3 regions of the Micromonospora sp. NPDC005298 genome follow, and region 2 is predicted to be linked to each of the others. Evidence: riboswitches for the same ligand, from Rfam matches in the RefSeq annotation. Region 2 holds a riboswitch; each other region holds the start of a gene.
The links. Region 2 has a riboswitch for cyclic di-AMP ahead of ABZS77_RS03680 (hypothetical protein). Riboswitches for the same ligand answer to the same signal wherever they lie in the genome.

Region 1: another riboswitch for cyclic di-AMP. It lies ahead of ABZS77_RS24845 (transglycosylase family protein); the one in region 2 lies ahead of ABZS77_RS03680 (hypothetical protein).
Region 3: another riboswitch for cyclic di-AMP. It lies ahead of ABZS77_RS01355 (NlpC/P60 family protein); the one in region 2 lies ahead of ABZS77_RS03680 (hypothetical protein).

What each region holds. Positions count from the first base shown of each region.
Region 1 covers NZ_JBEXGP010000023.1:39,282-46,173, forward strand. Annotated here, with positions in the region: gene ABZS77_RS24820 (GNAT family N-acetyltransferase) at 1-178, shown strand, start outside; gene ABZS77_RS24825 (WYL domain-containing protein) at 141-1,145, opposite strand; gene ABZS77_RS24830 (VOC family protein) at 1,234-1,671, shown strand; gene dinB (DNA polymerase IV) at 1,737-2,924, shown strand; gene ABZS77_RS24840 (hypothetical protein) at 3,027-3,392, shown strand; gene ABZS77_RS24845 (transglycosylase family protein) at 3,462-4,139, opposite strand; cyclic di-AMP (ydaO/yuaA leader) riboswitch at 4,141-4,311, opposite strand; gene htpG (molecular chaperone HtpG) at 4,644-6,560, opposite strand; gene ABZS77_RS24855 (SDR family oxidoreductase) at 6,722-6,892, shown strand, end outside.
Region 2 covers NZ_JBEXGP010000001.1:751,667-758,558, forward strand. Annotated here, with positions in the region: gene ABZS77_RS03675 (carbonic anhydrase) at 231-950, shown strand; gene ABZS77_RS03680 (hypothetical protein) at 1,007-2,026, opposite strand; cyclic di-AMP (ydaO/yuaA leader) riboswitch at 2,030-2,161, opposite strand; gene ABZS77_RS03685 (YibE/F family protein) at 2,328-3,698, opposite strand; gene ABZS77_RS03690 (copper-translocating P-type ATPase) at 4,089-6,050, shown strand; gene ABZS77_RS03695 (metal-sensitive transcriptional regulator) at 6,057-6,353, opposite strand; gene ABZS77_RS03700 (copper ion binding protein) at 6,450-6,677, shown strand; gene ABZS77_RS03705 (hypothetical protein) at 6,674-6,892, shown strand, end outside.
Region 3 covers NZ_JBEXGP010000001.1:275,478-282,287, reverse strand. Annotated here, with positions in the region: gene ABZS77_RS01370 (zinc metalloprotease) at 176-1,159, shown strand; gene ABZS77_RS01365 (pyridoxamine 5'-phosphate oxidase family protein) at 1,230-1,787, opposite strand; gene dcd (dCTP deaminase) at 1,887-2,465, shown strand; gene ABZS77_RS01355 (NlpC/P60 family protein) at 2,529-3,506, opposite strand; cyclic di-AMP (ydaO/yuaA leader) riboswitch at 3,583-3,718, opposite strand; gene ABZS77_RS01350 (peptidoglycan recognition family protein) at 3,953-5,932, shown strand; gene ABZS77_RS01345 (NlpC/P60 family protein) at 6,001-6,810, opposite strand, start outside.

The DNA of each region.
Region 1 (6,892 bases), on a different contig from region 2:
CGCGACGGACCTGGTGCTCGAGGTCGCCGTGCGGGACGCCGCGGCGGTCGCGCTCTACGAACGCACCGGATGGCGGTGCGCCGGCAGCCGCACGGCAGAGTGGACCGCCCCGGACGGCGGCGCGGTGTCGTTGCGACGGTTCACCGTCCCGGCCCGGCCCGCCCCGGCCGAGGACTGACCGGTTCCGATCCGGCGGGTTCGGCCATCGCCGCGAGGCGGCGTGCCAGACGGGCGGCGGCGTCCCGCAGCTCCGCGGGCTCCACCACCCGCACCTCGTAGGTCAGGCGGGCGATGTGCGCGGCCAACCAGTCCAGATCGTCGCCGCCGACGACCAGCACACACCACCCGTCGCGGTCGTCCTCGACGCGGCCCACCTGCGGCGGCACCGACGCCCGCACCTCGTCGGGGTGGGCGCGTACCCGCACCCGGGCGACGTACCGGTACGGCGACCCGGTGACCGAGCGCTGCACGAAGGCCACCGGATCGGGATGCGCGCGGGGCCGGAAACGCCAGGTCGTGGCCACCGCCGTACGCATCCGGTCCAGCCGGAACGTGCGCCAGTCGGCCCGGTCGACGTCCCAGGCCATCAGGTACCACCGTCGGCCGGTGGTGACCATCCGGACCGGCTCGACCGTCCGCTCGCACTCCCCGTCCCGTCCCGGGTAGCCGAACCGCACCCGGACCGCGTCGCGGCAGGATCGCGCCAGCGTCACCAGCAGCTCGGCGTCGATCTCGACCACCGGCCCGACGAGGGTCTCGGTGGAGCCGTGCACCGCCCGTACCTCGGCGCGCAGCCGCGAGGGCATCACCTGGTCGAGCTTCGCCAACGCCCGCAGGGCGGCCTCGCCCGCACCGGCGACCGTGCCCCCGGTGGCCAACCGCAGGGACACCGCCGTCGCGATCGCCTCCCCGTCGTCGAGCAGCAGCGGCGGCAGCCGGGTGCCCGAGCCGAGCCGGTAGCCGCCACCGACGCCGGACACCGCGCGCACGGGATAGCCGAGATTCCGCAGGCGTTGGACGTCACGCCTGACGCAGCGGTCGGTGACCCGCAACCGCGCGGCGAGCTCGGCGGCCGTCCAGGACGGTCGTCGTTGCAGCAGCGCCAACAACCGCAGGACGCGCTCGGTGGTCGCCTCGACGGTCACCCGCCGATCGTTGCACAGGTTGAGGAACGATCCTGTCCGCGATTTCCGGGAGGCTGGGACCATGACCGACGAGATCAGGGGAGCTGCCATGCCACGCGACGTGCAGATCACGTTCGACTGCGCCGATCCGGCCGGGCTGGCGACGTTCTGGGCCGAGGCCCTCGGCTACCAGGTGCAGGGCCCGCCCAGCGGCTTCGAGTCGTGGGAGCAGGCACTGGACGCGATGGGCGTGCCGCCGGAGAACCGCAACGACGCCTCGGCGGTGGTCGACCCCGAGGGGTCCCGGCCACGGCTGTTCTTCCAGCGCGTACCGGAGGGCAAGCAGGTCAAGAACCGCGTCCACCTGGACGTCCGGGCGGCGCCCGGCCTCGCCGGAGACGAACGGATGGCGGCCCTCGAAGCGGAGGCCGACCGGCTCGTCGCGTACGGCGCCACCCGGCTCGGTCGGCACGAGCCCGCTCCCCCGCTCGGCGCCGGTCACCTCGTCATGGCCGACCCCGAGGGCAACGAGTTCTGCCTCGACTGATCGACTCGTGACCGCGTTCGCCCAGGTCACTGTCGCCACGACCGACGCCATGCGAACATATGTACGTGTCGCCCGGGGCCACCATCCTGCACGCCGACCTGGACGCCTTCTACGCGTCGGTCGAGCAGCGCGACGACCCGCGCCTACGGGGCCGCCCCGTGATCGTCGGCAGTGGGGTGGTCCTCGCGGCCAGCTACGAGGCGAAGGCGCGGGGCGTCCGCAGCGCGATGGGCGGTCAGCAGGCACGTCGCCTCTGCCCGGACGCGATCGTGATGCCACCGCGGATGTCGGCGTACACGGCCGCGAGCCGCGCGGTGTTCGAGATCTTCAGGCGGACCACCCCGCTGGTCGAGGGGCTCTCCATCGACGAGGCGTTCCTGGACGTGGGCGGGCTGCGCCGGCTGGTCGGGGCGCCGGCCGACATCGCGGACCGGCTGCGTCGGGAGGTCCGCGAGCAGGTCCGCCTGCCCATCACGGTGGGCGTGGCCCGCACGAAGTTCCTGGCGAAGGTCGCCAGCGGGGTGGCCAAACCGGATGGGCTGCTGGTCGTCGCACCCGACGGCGAACTGGCGTTCCTGCATCCGTTGCCGGTCGAGCGGCTCTGGGGCGTCGGCCCGATCACGGCCGAGAAGCTGCGCGAGCGTCGGATCCGTACCGTCGGCGACGTGGCCCGGCTCGGTGAGGCGGCGCTGGTCTCGCTGCTCGGCGCGGGCGCGGGCCGGCACCTGCACGCCCTGGCACACAACCGTGACCCACGGGGAGTGCAGGTGGGTCGCCGACGCGGTTCGATGGGCGCGCAGCACGCGCTGAGCCGTACCCCGCACGCGGCGGCGGAGCTGGACGCGATCCTCGCCGGCCTGGTCGACCGGGTCACCCGGCGGATGCGGGCCGCCGGGCGGGCCGGACGCACGGTGGTGCTGCGTCTGCGCTTCGGCGACTACACGCGGGCCACCCGATCGCACACCGTCCGCAAGGCGACCGCGGACACCACGCCGGTGCTCGCCGCCGCGCGGGCGCTGCTGCGGGCCACCCAGCCCGAGATCGACCGGCGGGGCGTCACCCTGATCGGCGTCTCGGTGGGCAACCTCGACGACAACCCGGTCCAGCCGGAGCTGCCGTTCCAACCCGACCCGGGCGCCGAACTGGACGCGGCGGTCGACGCGGTCCGCGACCGGTTCGGATCGGCGGCGCTCACCCGGGCGGTGCTGCTCGGCCGCGACCCCGGTGTCGAGATGCCGCTATTGCCCGACTGATGGTCGCGTTTCCTGCGATCGGTGACACATCACAGCAGGTCGGCGGTTTAGCCGACGGCCCACGGGTGACCCTTGGAGGGAACAGCCTGACGAGGGGGGCCCATGATGTCCGACGACACCAGCAACCGACCGAGCCGTCGCGTCGAGCGTCCGCACGACGTGACCGACCCGCTGCTCTGGCAGCTCGCGGTCGACGTGCTGGGCGCCCATGAGCCGGACGACGAGGGGCACTGCCGCAATCTCCAGTGCGCCGGGCAGGGGTGGCCGTGCGAGGCCCGCACCGGCGCCGAGCAGTCGCTGCGGCTGGCCCGCGGCGAATCCGCCTCGGTCGAGAAGACCGACGGGGGCAGCGACGCCGAGAGCCGCACCGGCTGGCGCGGTGAGGCGGTGCCGGCTCCGCGCTGGGGCCGCAACGCCGGGGTGGCGGCATCACAACGGGAGCAGAAGGCCTCGGCGTCGGCGGCCTGACCGCGACCCCGGGCGGCACACACGCGAACGCTCGACCGGTGAGCCGGCCGAGCGTTCGCGCGTCGTACGTCAGAGGCTGAGTCGCTGACCCGGGAAGATCAGACCCGGGTCGGCGCCGACGATCTGCCGGTTGCGCTCGTACAGCGCCTGCCAGCCACCGGTCGACCGGTGGTGGTCGGCGATCTCCGACAGGGTGTCGCCCGGCTTGACGGTGTACGTCCCGCCGCTCGACGCGGGCGCGGTGCGCTCGTGGTCGCGCGTCGCCGGCTGCTCGCCGCGCGTGGACCTGCTGGGCTTCGCGGTCGACTCGGTGGACCTGGTCGACTTGGTGGACTTCGTCGACTTGGTGGACTTCGTCGACTTGGTGGCGGAGCCGCCCGACGAGCCGCCCTTCTTGCCGCAGGTCGGCCAGGCGCCGATGCCCTGCCCGTCGAGCACCTTCTCGGCGACGGCGATCTGCTCGCCGCGGCTGGCCAGGTCGGCGCGTGCGGCGTACTTCTTGCCGCCGTAACCGGCCCAGGTGCTCTGCGAGAACTGCAAGCCGCCGTAGTAGCCGTTGCCGGTGTTGATCTTCCAGTTGCCGCCGGACTCGCACTTGGCGATCGCGTCCCAGTTGACGGCGGCCTGCGCCGGGGCGGCCGGGCCGAAGAGTGCGACAGCGCCGGTGACCGCGCCGACGGCCAGGGTGCCGACGGCGAGGCGGCGGGTGCTGACCCGTCGATGACGGGGCGTGTGAACAGACGTCATGTGAGTTTTCCTCCACGCCGGCGAGGTGAGCTGTCGGGTTCGGGCCGAGGAGCCCGGCCGCACGGTGGCGGCTTCACCCCGAGGTGACATGCACCGAGGAACCTGGGTCCCCCGCTCCCGCCCGGTTGACTGGGTTCCGACGACCGGGGGCGGGATTTGGCGTTGCCGGCCGTGGTGTCCGCAGTGGCGAACCCGACCGACGTTAGGCACGGTCGGTGACGATCGCCCACTCGCTGTGAAGTTCTTCACCGGCCCGCGCTCGGCGTTCCGGCCACCGGTTGCGGGGCATCGAACACTGTGCAGTGACCATGATGGACCGTTTACGATCAGCGGTCGGGGACGCCGTGCTCCCGGTGTCCGTAGAGCGGCGCGACGTCCGTGCCGCCGACCCGCCGAAGATCGGTGCAGCGCTCGCCGAGGGTCGCGCCGTGGGTGGCGCGAGACGGGACCTGACCGGCCGGCGGGGCCCTGCTGGGCGGACCGCCGGCCGGAGGGTGGATCCGGCTACAGGGTGCGGGCCAGCCGGTCGGCGAGCGTCCGGGTGAAGCGGGCCGGGTCGGCCAGCTCGCCACCCTCGGCGAGCACCGCCAGGCCGTACAGCAGCTCCGCCGTCTCGGTCAGGGCCGGCGAGGCGTCGCCCTGCTCGTGGGCCTTGCGGAGCCCGGCGACCAGCGGATGACCGGGGTTGATCTCCAGGATCCGCTTGGTGGACGGCACCTCGTGCCCCATCGCCCGGTACATCTTCTCCAGCGTGGGGGTGAGGTCGTGCGCGTCCCCGACGACGCAGGCGGGTGAGGTGGTCAGCCGCGACGACAGGCGGACCTCCCGGACGCTGTCGGCGAGGGTCGTGCCCAGCCATTCGACGAGCGCGGCGAACTCCTGCCGCTGCTGCTCGCGCTCGGTCTCGGCCTGCTGCTTCTCCTCGTCGGTGTCCAGGTCGACCTCGCCCTTGGCGATCGAGCGGAACTGCCGGCCGTCGTACGCGCCGACCCGCTCGACCCACACCTCGTCGACCGGGTCGGTCAGGAGCAGCACCTCGTGGCCCTTGGCCCGGAACGCCTCCAGGTGCGGCGAGTTCTCGATGGTGGCCCGGGAGTCGCCGGTGGCGTACCAGATGTCGCTCTGGCCGTCCTTCATCCGCGAGACGTAGCCGGCCAGGTCGGTGGGCTCGGCGGCGTCGTTCGTGGACGCCACCGACAGGATCTCCAGCAGGGTGTCCCGGTTGTCGGTGTCGTCGATCAGCCCTTCCTTGACGACGGTGCCGAACTCGGTCCAGAAGGTGCGGTACCGCTCGGGGTGGTTGGCCTTGAGGTCCTTGACCGTGGTGAGGACCTTCTTCACCAGGCGGCGGCGGACGATCTGGATCTGCCGGTCCTGCTGGAGGATCTCGCGGGAGATGTTCAGCGACAGGTCGTGCGCGTCGACGACGCCCTTGACGAAGCGCAGGTAGGTGGGGACCAGCGCCTCGCAGTCGTCCATGATGAACACGCGCTTGACGTAGAGCTGGACGCCTCGGCGGCCCTGCGGGGCGAACATGTCGAGCGGGGCGTGGCTGGGCAGGAACAGCAGCGCCTCGTACTCGAAGGTGCCCTCGCCCTTCATGTGCACGACCTCGAGCGGGTCGGCCCAGTCGTGGCTGACGTGCTTGTAGAACTCGTTGTACTCGGCGGCGTCGACCTCGTCGCGGGGCCGCGCCCAGAGTGCCTTCATCGAGTTGAGGGTCTGCACCTCGCTGGTGGCGTCCGCGCCGTCGACGCCGGGGCGTTCGACGGTCATCCGGATGGGCCACGCGATGAAGTCGGAGTACCGCTTGACGATCTCGCGGATGGTCCACTCGGCGGTGTAGTCGTGCAGGTTGTCCTCGGTGTCGGCGGGCTTGAGGTGCAGGGTCACCGAGGTGCCCTGCGGCGCCTCGTCGACGGCCTCGACCGAGTACGTGCCCTCGCCGGCGGACTCCCAGCGGGTGCCGCCGGTCTCGCCGGCCTTGCGGGTGAGCAGGGTGACCCGGTCGGCGACCATGAACGCGGCGTAGAAGCCGACCCCGAACTGGCCGATCAGGTCCTGCGAGGCGCGCGCGTCGGCGGACTCGCGAAGCTGGCGCAGCAGCTCGGCGGTGCCGGACTTGGCGATCGTGCCGATCAGACCGACCACCTCGTCGCGGGTCATCCCGATGCCGTTGTCCCGGACGGTGAGGGTGCGGGCGTCCCGGTCGACCTCGATGGCGACGTGCAGGTCGTCGGTGTCGGCGACGAGGTCCTTGTCGACGAGGGTGGCCAGCCGCAGCTTGTCCAGCGCGTCGGACGCGTTCGAGATGAGTTCCCGCAGGAAGACGTCCTTGTTCGAGTAGATCGAGTGGACGACCAGTTGGAGGAGCTGACGCGCCTCGGCCTGGAACTCCAACGTCTCGGCCTGGTTGCTCACACCGTCTCCCTTCTGTCACGTGCGGAGGTTCGCGCAAAGGATACGAGTCGTCACCGGGTGGGCGGTGGGGGCCTCGGGGTCGTATTCCCGATCCGGGAGGGGCATCGTCGTGACCTAGCTGACTTTGGTTAATAGAAGTCAGGTCGGCTAGCCTGACGGGCATGAAGATCTCCGGAAGCACCGCCCTCGTCACCGGCGCCAACCGTGGCTTCGGCCGCCACCTCGCCGTCGAACTCGCCGCGCGGGGCGCCACCGTCTACGCCGCCGCCCGCAACCCCGACACCGTCGACCTGCCCGGCGTGACACCCGTACGCCTCGACATCACCGACCCC
Region 2 (6,892 bases):
GACCGCCTCTCCGGTTGTCCGTCCCACTCGTCACCCTGCCATCGAGAGTCGTCGGCCCTGCCTCCGGGGCGTCGGGCCGGGAGCGCCCCCGGCCCGAACGTATGAAATCTATATCACGCATACCTTGACGCATCTTGTGGTGCGTGTGACCGTGGAGCGGGCCAGCGCCCGCCACCGGCCGGTCGAACAGCCGGCTGACCAGGTCAGACGCGTGGAAACGAGGTGCGGGGATGAGCCTTCCCGGAGCATCCGGCGGGCAGCCGGGTCCGCAGCGGAACGCCGACCAGACGTCGACGCTCACCGAGCCGGCCCGGGCGTACGCCGAGCTGACCGCCGGCAACCGGCGCTTCGTCAGCGGCTCCCCGCGCCACCCCAACCAGGACGCCGGGCACCGGACCGCGGTGGCCGACGGGCAGCACCCGTTCGCGGTGATCGTCGGCTGCTCCGACTCGCGGCTCGCCGCCGAGATCATCTTCGATCGGGGGCTCGGTGACCTGTTCGTGGTCCGCACCGCCGGGCACACCACGGGCCCCGAGGTGCTGGGCAGCGTGGAGTACGCGGTGACCGTCCTCGGCACCCCGCTGGTGGTCGTGCTGGGCCACGACTCGTGCGGCGCCGTCCAGGCGGCCAGGGAGGTCTCCGCCACCGGCGTGGCACCCCAGGGGCACCTGGGCGCCGTTGTCGACGCCGTGCTGCCGAGCCTCCGTCGCGCCGCCGCCGAGGGAGTCGAGGACATCGACGACATCGTCGACATCCACATCGCGCAGACCGTCGAGACGCTGCTGGAGCAGTCGTCCGTGCTGGCCGACGCCGTGACACGGGGGCGGTGCGCGGTGGTGGGCATGTCGTACCGGCTCGCCGCCGGCGCGGTGCGCCCGGTCGCCGCCGTTCCGGCCCACGTCGCGGCGCTCGACGTACCCGACGGGCCGTCGGCGCCCGCCGCCGCCTGACGCGTCGAGGGCCGCCCCGCGACGCGGGACGGCCCTCGATCAGCTGGGTGAGCGGGTCAGAGCAGCGACATGTGGACGTGGTCGGTGTGGTTCGACGGCCCGCTGTACGACTTCCAGCCGGTCGCCGGGAACCAGATCTGCCGGTTCCAGATCACGTAGTAGATGCCGAGGCGGTCGGCGTTGCGGATGAGGAACGCGGCGACGTTGTTGCCGTACGTCCGGGTGTCGTCGTTGTGCCACGGGCTGAAGCCGCTCTTCTGCAACGACCAGTCGCAGGCGCGGCCCTTCGGGTGCTCCCACGGTCCGCCGGAGCGGTAGCAGCCCACGAACCGGTTGAAGCCGGCCCGCTTGACCTCCTTGTACGCGTGCAGCGTGCGCGGCGTGACGCAGCCGGACGTGGTCGGGTCGTCCTCGCTGCACGACTGCGGCTTCCAGTCGCCGTCGGCGGAGCGCCCCGGACCGATCCGGGCGACCGGCGACGTGGCGTCCACCAGACCGCCGGTGAAGCCCTTCCCACCGACGAGGGCGAGCGCCTTGTCCGCGTCGCGCTTCTCCTTCGCCATCAGGGCGGTCTGCTTCTGCTGCTCCCGTACCTCCGCGTCGAGAAGCAGCTTCGCCTGTTCGGCGCGGGCCTTGACCGCGTTGACCTCGGAGAGCTTCTTCTCGTTGACCATGTTCATCTCGTCGAGCGCGGCGGCCCGCCGGACGAACGAGTCGGGGGCGTCGCTCTCCAGCAGCATCGCGATGGCGCCGATCCGACCGGTCCGGTACGACTGGGCGGCGATCTGACCGACCTGCGGTGCGAGGGCGTCCAGCTCGGCCTTCGCGCGGTCCACCTCGGCCGCCAGCTCCGCCTGCCGCTTCCTGGACTTGTCCAGCTGGGACTTGGCCGCGACGTAGTCCCGGTTGGTCTTCTCGATGACGTCGTTGAGCAGCGTCGGCTCGCCGTCCTCCTCGTGCCCGGACGGCGTCGGCGTCGTCGGGGCTGCGTGCGCCGGGAGGGGGCCGGCGAGCACGGTCAGTGCGGCGATCACGGCCACCACGGGCGTCAACCAGCGGCGTAGGGGTGCCGTCACGATTTTCCCTTCCGTCGACCGCCGACCGGGTTAGCTGACGGGTTCGGGGCGGAAGTGGCCCCTACCGCTGACGCGGATTCACCCCACGTACCTGGGTTCCCGGCTCGCCGGCTGGCGATTGGGCGGTGGCACCGCAGGCGCCGATTCGCGCCTTCAGCGGTGACCGGCAGCGAGGTTACCCGAGAGTCGACCCGCTGAGCTACGTCCCGATGCCGACTAAAAGCGTCATTTCGCCATGGCGTTGAGTGACCAGTGATGCGGTTCTCAGGCCGGATGCCCGATCTGGTCACGCTGAGGAGTGTCACCATGCCGTATCCGTGCTCCTGTTCGACTCTGGCCACCGGGTGGTGGCGGCGGGCGGGGGTGTCGTCCGCGTCGGGTCCGGTCCGTCCGACGGGTCCGTACGCGGGGAGCTGAGTGCGGCCAGGGCCTCCGCGCGGTCCGGCCGTGGTCGGGGGGCGGGGACGTCGTCGGCCGGCGTGGCGGTCGACCGGCCGGCGGCCGTCACCACCGCGGCCAGCCCGGTGGTCAGCGGTACGGCGGCGATGAGGCCGAGAGTGGCCACGGCGCTGCGGACGATCTCCTGTGCCAGGAACTCGCTGGTGAGGATCTGCCCGAGGGGGCGCGTGTCGGCGGTGAGCAGGAGCAGCAGCGGCAGTGAGGCGCCCGCGTACGCCAGCACGATGGTGTTGACCGTGGAGGCGATGTGCGCCCGACCGACCCGGGTCGCCGCCCGGTAGAGCTGCAACCGGGTCAGCCCCGGGTTGGCGTTCGCGAGTTCCGTGACGGTGGCCGCCTGGGTGACGGTCACGTCGTCGAGCACCCCGAGCGAGCCGATGATGATCCCGGCGAGCAGCAGGCCGTGCAGGTCCACGTCGGCCTGGAACATCGACAGGGTGGTGGCGTCCTCGCTGCCGAAGCCGGTGAGGTGGGTGGCGGCGGTGGCGATGGTGGCCAGTACGCCGGTGAGCACCAGGCTGCCCAGGGTGCCGAGCACCGCGACCGAGGTCTGCGCGGTGACCCCGTGTGTCAGGTACAGCACCACGAACATGATCAGAGCTGCGCCGACCACGGCGACGACGAGCGGTGACCGGCCGGCGGCGATGCCCGGCAGCACGAAGGTGAGCAGGATGGCGAAGCTCGCGGCCAGTCCGGCGAGCGCGGCCAGGCCACGCCACCGGCCGAACGCGACGATCGCGGCGGCGAAGACCACCGCCAGCCACACCAGTGGGGTTCCGCGCTGGTGTTCGGCGATGTTCCAGGTGCTGGCGCCGGGGTCGGCCGGGTCGGTCAGCTCGACCAGGATCACCTCGTCGCCGACGTCCACCCGGGGCGCACCGGGGCCGTCCGGCACGGGTGTCTGGACCTGCTGCCCGGCGCGCGGCCCGTCCTGCACCCGGACGTCCACCGTGCCGCACGGCCCGTCACCGGCGTCCGGCGTGCCCTCCGGGGTCTGCGGCGCGGGCGGGCACGGTTCGGTCACCACGCGGGTCACCGTGCCGTGGTGGCGGGGGACGTCCGCGCCACCACCCGTCGGCGGTGAGGCGTCCCGGGGCCAGAGCACCACCGCCGCGAGCACGGTGGCGACGAACAGGGGTACCACGGTCGCGACGAGGATCCGCCGTACCCGCGGTGGGGCGGACGGAACGGAACGGCTGTGGTCGGAACCCAATGCGAGACTCCCAACGAATCCGGTGCGGGATACGTGCCGGCGGGCCGGTCGGTTCACCGCAACCGCGGAAACGCGGTGACGGGCGCGGCGGATCGCGGGATGCCGATTGCCTGATCACGTACGGTGAACGACCGGCCGGGCCGGCGGGAGGCGGCGCCGCGTCGGGGCGGCACCGGTGCCGGACTGCGCAGCGGGATCCGGAGGGCCATCGTCGGAATGCTAACGACCCCGGCCGTGGGTCGCAGGTCGTGCCGGGGTGTCGGGGTCCGCGAACCGCCCGCGTCGCGGCGCGCGGCCCGGGATCGTGGAGTCATGCACGCTGAGTCACCGTCTGATCCGCACGGCGCGCACCGCGGCGGGCACGACAGGCACGCGGGCCACGATCCGGCGATGTTCCGCAGCCGGTTCTGGGTCTGCCTGGTGCTCACCGTGCCGGTGGTGCTGACCAGTCACCTGGTGGCGGACCGGCTCGGTCTGCGCTGGGACGTGCCGGGGCGTTCCTGGGTGGGTCCGGTGCTCGGCTCGGTGGTGTTCTGGTGGGGCGGCTGGCCGTTCCTGGCCGGCGCGGTCCGGGAGGTACGGGACCGGGCGCCGGGGATGATGCTGCTGGTCGCGATGGCGATCACGGTCGCGTACACCGCGTCGCTGGCCACCAGCGTCGGCGCGTTCGACCTGGACTTCTGGTGGGAGTTGGCGGCGCTGGTCACCATCATGCTGCTCGGGCACTGGCAGGAGATGAAGGCCATCGGGCAGGCCCGGGGAGCGCTCGCGGCGCTTGCCGCGCTGCTGCCCGACGAGGCCGAGCGGGTGGCCGCCGACGGCCGGGTCGAGCCGGTTGCCGTCGGTGCGCTGCGGGTCGGCGACGTGGTGCTGGTCCGTCCGGGTGGGCGGGTGCCGGCGGACGGGGGCATCGTCGAGGGCGGCGCCGAGCTGGACGAGTCCATGATCACCGGTGAGTCGCGGCCGGTCGCCCGGGCGGCCGGCGACCGGGTGGTGGCGGGCACCGTCGCCACCGACTCGGCGATCCGGGTCCGCGTGGAGGCGCTCGGTGAGCGGACCGCGCTCGCCGGCATCCAGCGCATGGTCGCCGAGGCGCAGCGCTCGGGCGGTCGGGCCCAACTGCTCGCCGACCGGTTCGCCGCCGCGTTGTTCTACCTGGCCACCGGCACCGCCGTGCTGACCGTGCTGGTCTGGACGGCGCTGGGTCACCCCGACGAGGCGGTGGTCCGCGCGGTCACCGTCCTGGTGATCGCCTGCCCGCACGCCCTCGGTCTGGCCATCCCGCTCGTCGTCGCGCTCTCCACGGCGGTGGCCGCGCGGTCCGGGATCCTGGTCAAGGACCGGTTGGCGCTGGAACGGATGCGGACCGTCGGCGCGGTGCTCTTCGACAAGACCGGCACGCTGACCCGGGGCGAGCACGCCGTCACCAACCTGGTGACGGTGCCGGGCATCGGGCGGGACGAGGTGCTACGGATCGCGGCGGGTGTCGAGTCGGACGGCGAGCATCCGTTGGCCCGGGCGATCGTGGCGGCGGCCGGGCGGGCCGGCCCGGCGCCGGCCGCCGGATTCCGGTCGTTGCCGGGCCGCGGTGTGCAGGCGACGATCGACGGTACGGAGTACGCGGTGGGCGGGCCGGCGCTGCTGCGGGAGGTGGGGGTGTCGCTCCCGGCCGGCCTGGCGGCGGCGACCGGGCGCTGGTCGGCGCGGGGTGCCGCGGTGCTGCATCTGGTGCGGCTGCCGGACACCGTGCTCGGCGCGTTCGCGTTGACCGACGAGGTGCGTCCGGAGGCCCGGCGGGCCGTCGACGAGCTGCGGACCGAAGGTGTCCGGACCATCGCCATGATCACCGGGGACGCGCGGCCGGTGGCCGAGGCCGTCGCCGCCGAACTCGGGTTCCGTCCGGGCGTCGACGAGGTGTTCGCCGAGGTGCTGCCGGCGGAGAAGGACGGCCGGGTGGCCGAGCTCCAGCGGCGGGGGTTGACCGTGGCGATGGTCGGTGACGGGGTGAACGACGCGCCGGCGCTGGCCCGCGCCGACGTGGGCATCGCGATCGGCGCGGGCACCGATGTGGCGATCGAGTCGGCCGGGGTGGTGCTCGCCTCGTCCGACCCGCGTGGGGTGGGCGCGGTGGTGCGGTTGTCCCGGGCGTCGTACCGCAAGATGCGGCAGAACCTGGCCTGGGCGGCCGGCTACAACGTGGTGGCGCTGCCGCTGGCGGCCGGCGTGCTGGCCTGGGCCGGGGTGGCGCTGAGCCCGGCGCTTGCCGCTGTGCTGATGTCGGCGTCCACAGTCGTGGTGGCGCTCAACGCCCAGTTGCTGCGCCGGGTACGCCTCGACCCGGAGTCGGACTGAGCGGGGTCAGCCGCGCTTCATCAGCCGGCCGACTGCCGCCATCATCTCGGTGGCCATCTCGTCGGCCCGACCCTCGGCCGCGCCCTCGTGCATGCAGTGCCGGGCGTGGCCGTCGAGCAGCCCCAGCGCCACCTTGTCGAGGGCGGCCTGGATGGCGGAGATCTGGGTGAGCACGTCGATGCAGTAGCGGTCGTCGTCGACCATCTTCTCGATGCCCCGGACCTGCCCCTCGACGCGGCGGAGCCGCGCGAGCAGTTGGTCCTTGCTGGCGGTGTACCCGCGGATCGGGGTGGGTGCGGTCATGCCGACCAGGATAGCCTACCCCTGGGGGGTATGGTACGGTCCACGTGACGGATACCCCCACCGGGTACCGGTAGGTGAGGCGGAGGAGACGGTCTGATGGTCAACACCACGTACCAGGTGCAGGGCATGACCTGTGGGCACTGCGTCAGCGCGGTCAGCGCCGAGGTCGGCGCCCTCGACGGTGTGCGCGACGTCCAGGTCGACCTCGCCAGCGGTCAGGTCACCGTGAGCAGCGACCAGCCGCTGGACGTGGCGACCGTCCGGGCCGCCGTCGACGAGGCCGGCTACGACCTCGTCGACGGCTCGTCGGCAGGCCCTGCGTGAACACGGTGACCCGACTGGGCGGGTTCGCCCTCGGTCTCGTGGCGGTCTTCGGCGCGGCGTACGGGGTCGGCCAGGTGGTCGACCCCGGCGCCCCCGCCGCCGAGACCCGGCACGACGGCCCCGCCGCTCACCCGGCCGGGGAGCACGACGAGGTGGTCGACCGGCTCCCGGGCGGCCTGCTCGTCTCCGACCGTGGCTACACCCTCGACCCGGTG
Region 3 (6,810 bases), 480 kb from region 2:
GGCCGGTGCATCCAGGTACCCCCGTGAACCCGCCACGCCCACCCGCCTGGGAAGAAGTTTCCGGACGGCAACATATGGTCGTTCTCAAATGCGTCGATGGGTTGTAACGTCTGCCACACGTTGCCAGCCCTGGCGTGACACACCCCCTGCCGCGCCGCCAGAAAGAGGTGGGCCCATGGGACCCCGTCCCAACCTGCTGACCCGGCGTGTCGCCGGTGTCGCGTCGACGACCCTCGCGCTGCTGCTCAGCACCGCTGCGGTGGGCGTCGTTCCGGCTGCTTCGGCCTTCTCCGCGGCGCCCGGTGGCGCCTGCGCCGAGCCGGCCGACAGCCACTCCAACGCCCGGATGAAGCCCGGTGCGGCGGCCAAGCACGACCCGAACGAGCTGACCGCGAAGCAGGTCCGCGAGCGGGACGCGGACCTTGCGGCGGCGCTGCGCGAGCGCGCCAACTTCCGCACCGGCGCGGGCGCGACGGCGCTGGCCACGGTCACCATCCCGGTGGTGGTGCACGTGATCCAGGAGAACAGCACGCGGGCCGGCGGCAACATCCCCGACTCGATGATCACCTCGCAGATCACCGTGCTCAACCAGGCCTACGCCGGTTCGACCGGCGGTGCGGTCACCGCGTTCGCCTTCCGGCTCGACAAGATCAACCGGGTGACGAACCCGTCGTGGTACCCGATCGTGCAGGGCTCGTCGGCGGAGCGGTCGATGAAGTCCTCGCTGCGGGTGGGCGGCAAGAACACCCTCAACATCTACCTCGGCGAGCTGAGCAACAACCTGCTGGGCTGGGCGACCTTCCCGCAGCGCAACCTGAGCAGCATGGACGGCGTGGTCGCGCTGAACGAGTCGCTGCCGGGCGGCACCGCCACCAACTACAACCAGGGCGACACCGGCACCCACGAGATCGGCCACTGGCTGAACCTCTACCACACCTTCCAGGGCGGTTGCGGCGGCTCGGGTGACAGCGTCAGCGACACCCCGGCCGAGGCGTCGCCCGCGTACGAGTGCCCGACCGGGCGCAACACCTGCTCGGCGACCGGGCTGGACCCGATCACCAACTTCATGGACTACACCTACGACTCGTGCATGTACCAGTTCACCCCGGGACAGGCGAGCCGCATGATCACCGCCTGGAACGCCTACCGCGCGGCGTAACTCTCGCGCGTACACCCGGTGCCGGCTCCGTCACGACGGAGCCGGCACCGGCGTCTTTTCCGGCCCGTGGTCAGGCTGCCGTGCACTGGACGTCACGGCTTCGACGGGTCGGCCGCGCCGGCGGTACGGCGACAGGCGCGGAAGCCACCGGCGGAGCGTGCGGGTCCAGCCAGACCTGCACGGCCGGCCGGCCCGGCGTGAAGCCCGGAATGCCCGCGACGGGCTGCTCGCGGCGGGTCAGCATCGCCACGTCGACGGTGAACTCGAACAGCCGCCAGTCGACGTGCGGCTCGGCCCGGGCGCCCTGCGCCAACCGGGCCAACTGGGCCGGGTCGGTCACCGGCCGGGCGTGACCCGCCACGTACGCCTCGTCGTCGCTCTCCTCCGGCGGGAACGAGTGCAGCGCGTAACGGCCGTCCCGTTCGAGGTCACGGCGCTTCGGGGAGTCGATGACGAAGCAGAACAAGCCCTCGTCGGTGATGACCGGGGAGACCGGATGGACCCGGGGCCCGCCGTCGGCGCGGACCGTGGCCAGGTAGCCGAAGCCCGGCCCGTACTGCTGGAGGAGAACGCGGATCCCGTCGGCGAGTCGGGGCTCGTCGGCGGCGAATTCGGACCAGGAAGCCATGTGGGCATTCTATCGAACAAATGTACGACCAGCGACCTCGACGCGCTGGTCACCAGCACCGAATCCGGGCGTCGTGCGCGGCGCGGCTATGGTGGTCCGATGCTGCTCTCCGACCGCGACCTGGTCTCCGAGATCAAGGCCGGCACGCTGGGCCTGGAGCCCTTCGAGCCCATGCTGGTCCAACCGTCAAGCATCGACGTGCGACTCGACCGGCTGTTCCGGGTCTTCAACAACCACCTCTACACCCACATCGACCCGGCGATGCAGCAGGACGACCTGACCTCGGTCGTCGAGGTGCCCGACGGCGAGCCGTTCGTGCTGCACCCGGGGGAGTTCGTGCTCGCCTCGACGCTCGAGGTGATCTCGCTGGGCGACCAGCTCGCCGGCCGGCTGGAGGGCAAGTCGAGCCTGGGCCGCCTCGGCCTGCTCACCCACTCAACCGCCGGCTTCATCGACCCGGGCTTCTCCGGGCACGTGACGCTGGAGCTGTCGAACGTGGCGAACCTGCCGATCACACTCTGGCCCGGCATGAAGATCGGTCAGCTGTGCATCTTCCGGCTCTCCTCGCCGGCCGAGCACCCGTACGGCTCGGCGGTGTACGGCTCGCGCTACCAGGGTCAGCGGGGGCCGACGCCCAGCCGGGCCTGGCAGCACTGGCGCACCTGGCCGACACGCTGAATTCCGCACGACGAGGGCCCGCCGCGAAACGGATCGCGACGGGCCCTGTGCGTTCACCCCTGATCAGCCGGGGCGGCCGTAGCTGTGGATCGGGCCGTCGTCGACCTTCTTCATCTTGACCGGCTGACCGGCCTGGGAGGCGTGCACCACCCAGCCGTTGCCGACGTACATGCCGACGTGGTGGATGTCGCTGTAATAGAAGACCAGGTCACCGGCTCGCAGTTCGGAGCGGCTGACGTCCTTCGTGACGCGGCTCTGCGCGGCGGCGTTGTGCGGCAGGCTCACGCCCGCCTTGGCCCACGCGGCAAGCATCAGCCCGGAGCAGTCGTACGAGTTCGGACCCTCGGCACCCCACACGTAGGGCTTGCCGATCTGCGCGCAGGCGAACTTCACGGCCGTGCCGGCGCCACCGCCGGGGTAGCTCGCCGGGCAGGGCGCGGGACGCAGCGACCCGCCGCCCCCGTTGCCGTACACCTTGAGGCGCAGCTTCTGGAGGCGGTCGATCTCCTCGTTGATCTGCTTCTTCTTCGCCGCCAGCTGGGCCTCGGTACGGGTCAGCTGCGACACCATCTCGTCCAGCGGGGCCTTCTTCGCGGCCAGCTCGTCGCGCAGGTCGGCCACCTCGCGGACGTCCTGCTGCTGGTTGTGCGCGAAGCGGTCCAGCATTTCGAGCTGCCCGACCACCTCGCTCGGCGACCGGCTGCCGAGCACGGCGTTGACGGTGGAGACGTTCTCGCCCTTGTACGCGCGCACGGCCAGGGCGCTGACCTTGTTCATCGCGGCGTCGACCTGACGCTCCAGCGGGGCGATCTGGGCGGCCAACGCGTCGGCCTGCTTGCGCTTGGCGGCGAGGTCGATCCGGGTGGCGTTGTGCCGTTCGATGATCGGTTCGAGTTTGTTCCAGTCGGCGTCGATCTGGCGTTCGATCTCGGCGACGGACGGGTCGGCGTGGGCCGCGGTGGCGCTGCCGGTCAGGACGACGGCGACGCCGGCCAGTGCGGCGAGAGCGGTGGTGAAGCGGGACCAGCGTGGACGCGGCACGATCGACGTCGGACCGGCTGGCGCCGACCGCTCGGACGACGGCCGCGGGGCATGGAGTGCCACCGGGGTTCCGTTCTCCTTCTTCCTGACCGCCTACCGGGTTAGCTGACGGGTTCGGGCGGGAAGTTGGCGCCCTACCGCAGTGGCTGCGGATTCACCCCGGGGGACGTGGGTCCCCGGTTCGCTCGGAAGCGACTCGGCGGTGTCGGTCCGTTACCGCCCGGGCTGGGCGGACCTGCTGTCGGGCCGACAAATGACCAGAGTAGAGACGCCCGTTACCGATCCGCAACCCGTGCGGCCGTGACACTCCGTACCGATTGGAGAGAGTCACAGGCTGTACGCGAAGATTTCTTTCCGAACGCTTCGACAGATGGAAAGGTATTGACGCGGACTCCCGCGCGGCGCGAAGGTGACCTCACCTTCAACCGTGAAATCTAGGGGGTTCGATGCACCGTCCAACCCTGTCCGTCGGCCGGCGCGCCCTGCTCGCCGCCGCCGTGGTCGCCGCCTCGACCGCGGTACCGTCACCCGCCGGCGCCGCCGCCGCACCCGCCCCCGACCGCCAGCAGCAGTACGCCGCGGCGGCCACGGAGTACGGCGTGCCGACCACCGTGCTGCTCGGTGTCTCCTACCTGGAGTCCCGCTGGGACAGCAACGCCGGCACACCGAGCACCAGCGGCGGCTACGGCCCGATGCACCTGACCGACGCCCGACACGTGGCCGCCCTGCCCGCACGCGGCCACCACGACACCGGCACCGAGGACCCGCGCGGCGACGACTCCCGACCCGCGCTGGCACCCGCGACCGCACCCGCCGAGGATCCCGCGCCGCCCCCGGCCGCCTTGCAGACCGTGGACGCCGCAGCCGCGCTGACCGGCGTGGCACCCGAGTCGCTGCGCACCGACACGAACGCCAACATCCGGGGCGGGGCGGCGCTGCTCGCGTCGTACCAGCGGGAGTTGGGCGCTCCGGTCGGAGCCGGCACCGACCCGGCCACCTGGTACGGCGCGGTGGCCCGCTACGCCGGCGCGGACAGCGCCGACGCCGCGGCGGCCTTCGCCGACGAGGTCTTCACCACGATCAGCGCCGGCGAGTCCCGAGTGACCGACGACGGCCAGCGGGTCACGCTGCCGGCCAGCGCGGTACGACCGGAGCGCTCCTGGCTGGACCGGCTGGGCCTGCGCCGCCTCGCCCGCCCGGACGGGCTGGAGTGCCCCCGCACCATCTCGTGCGAGTGGATTCCCGCGCCGTACCAGGCGTTCGGCGACGGCGACTACGGCAACCACGACCTGTCCGACCGGCCCGCCCGGCAGAAGATCGAGTACATCGTCATCCACGACACCGAGGCGAGCTGGGCGACCACGCTGAAACTCGTCCAGGACCCGACCTACGTGAGCTGGCACTACTCGCTGCGCTCGGTGGACGGGCACATCGCCCAGCACGTCAAGACCAAGGACGTCGGCTGGCACGCCGGCAACTGGTACGTCAACGCCAAGTCGATCGGCCTCGAGCACGAGGGCTTCGCCGCGCAGGGCACCTGGTACACCGAGGCGATGTACCGGACCTCGTCGAAGCTGGTCCGGCACCTCGCGCTGCGACTGGGCATCCCGCTGGACCGCCAGCACATCATCGGCCACGACAACGTGCCCGGCACCGTCGCGTCGACCGTACGCGGCATGCACTGGGACCCGGGACCGTACTGGGACTGGACGCACTACTTCGACCTGCTGCACGCCCCGCGGCTGGACACCGGCACCCCGGCCACCGGCCTCGTCCGGATCGACCCGGACTACGCCACCAACCAGCCGGCGTTCATCGGATGCGTCACCCCCGGCGTGCCGTGCACACCGCGCGGCTCCTCGTCGGTGGTGCTGCGCAGCGCGCCGTCCGCCGACGCACCGCTGGTGAACGACATCGCGCTGCGCCCCGACGGCACCCCGAACACCATGGAGGTGTCCGACCACGGCGCCCGCGCCTCCGCCGGGCAGACGTACGCCCTCGCCGGCCGGCAGGGCGACTGGACGGCCATCTGGTACCTCGGGCAGAAGGCCTGGTTCCACAACCCGGCGTCCGCGCCGACCGCGAGCTGGACCGTCGGCGTGGTTGCCGTCCCGAAGCCGGGCCGAGCCACCATCCCGGTGTACGGGCGGGCGTACCCGGAGGAGGCCGCCTACCCCGAGGGTGTGCCCTACCAGACCATCTCGCCGTTGCAGTACACCCTGGCCGCCGGGCAGCGGTACTCCGTCGGCGCGGTGCTGGCCGGCGAGTACTACCGGGCCAGTACGTTCGACGGCTCCTCACCCGGCGACTGGACGGTGATCCGCGGCAAGAACCGGTACGCGCAGATCCAGTTCGGCCACCGCATCATGTACGTCAACCTGGACGACGTGCAGTTGCTGCCGTCCCCGGTGGGCGCACCCCGCTGACCGGCAACCCCTGAGAAACCGCGACGGCCCCCGGTCAGTGACCGGGGGCCGTCGTCGTGCCTGGTGGATCAGCCGGGTCTGCGGAACCCCGCGACCGGCATGTTGTTGATGCTGGTCACCTGCACCGGCTTGCCGGCGCGTGGCGCGTGCACCATCAGGTCGTTGCCGAGGTACAGGCCGACGTGGTGCAGGTCGCTGAAGAAGAAGACCAGGTCACCGGCGCGGGCGTTGCTCCGCGAGATCGCCTTGCCCTCGTTCCACTGGTCACCGGTGTGGTGGGTCAGGTAGATCCCGGCCGACTTGTACGCGTACTGGGTCAGCCCCGAGCAGTCGAACGAGTTCGGACCGGTGGCACCCCAGACGTACGGGTCGCCGACCTGCTGGCAGGCGGTCTTGATCGCCTTCTGCGCGGCGGAGCTGGCCACACCGTTGATGGTCGGGCAGCCCTCGGTCTTGATCGTGGTCTTCGGCAGGGACGCCTCGAGCTGCTTGATGTCGGTGTCGATCTGCTTCTTCTTCGCGGCCAGCTCGTTCTGCTGCCGGGTCTGCGTGGTGATCAGCGTGTCGAGCTTCTGCTTCTCGCCGTCGTACTTGGCCCGCACGGCCAGCACGCCCTCGACCTGCTTGCGCTCCTGCGCGGCGAGCCGGTCGAGAACGGTGAGCTGCTCGGTGAGCGTGTCCGGCTTGGCGCTGACCAGCAGGGCGCCGATGTCGTGCGACGGGCCGGAGATGTAGTAGCGGGAGGCGAGGTCACCGACCCGGTTGAGGGCCAGCTCGCTCTGCAGCGCCAACGGCTCGATCTTCTTCTGGAGGTCCGCCGACTTCTGCCGGTTGACCTTCAGCTGCGAGCGCACCTTGTTGTACTGCTCGATCGTGGG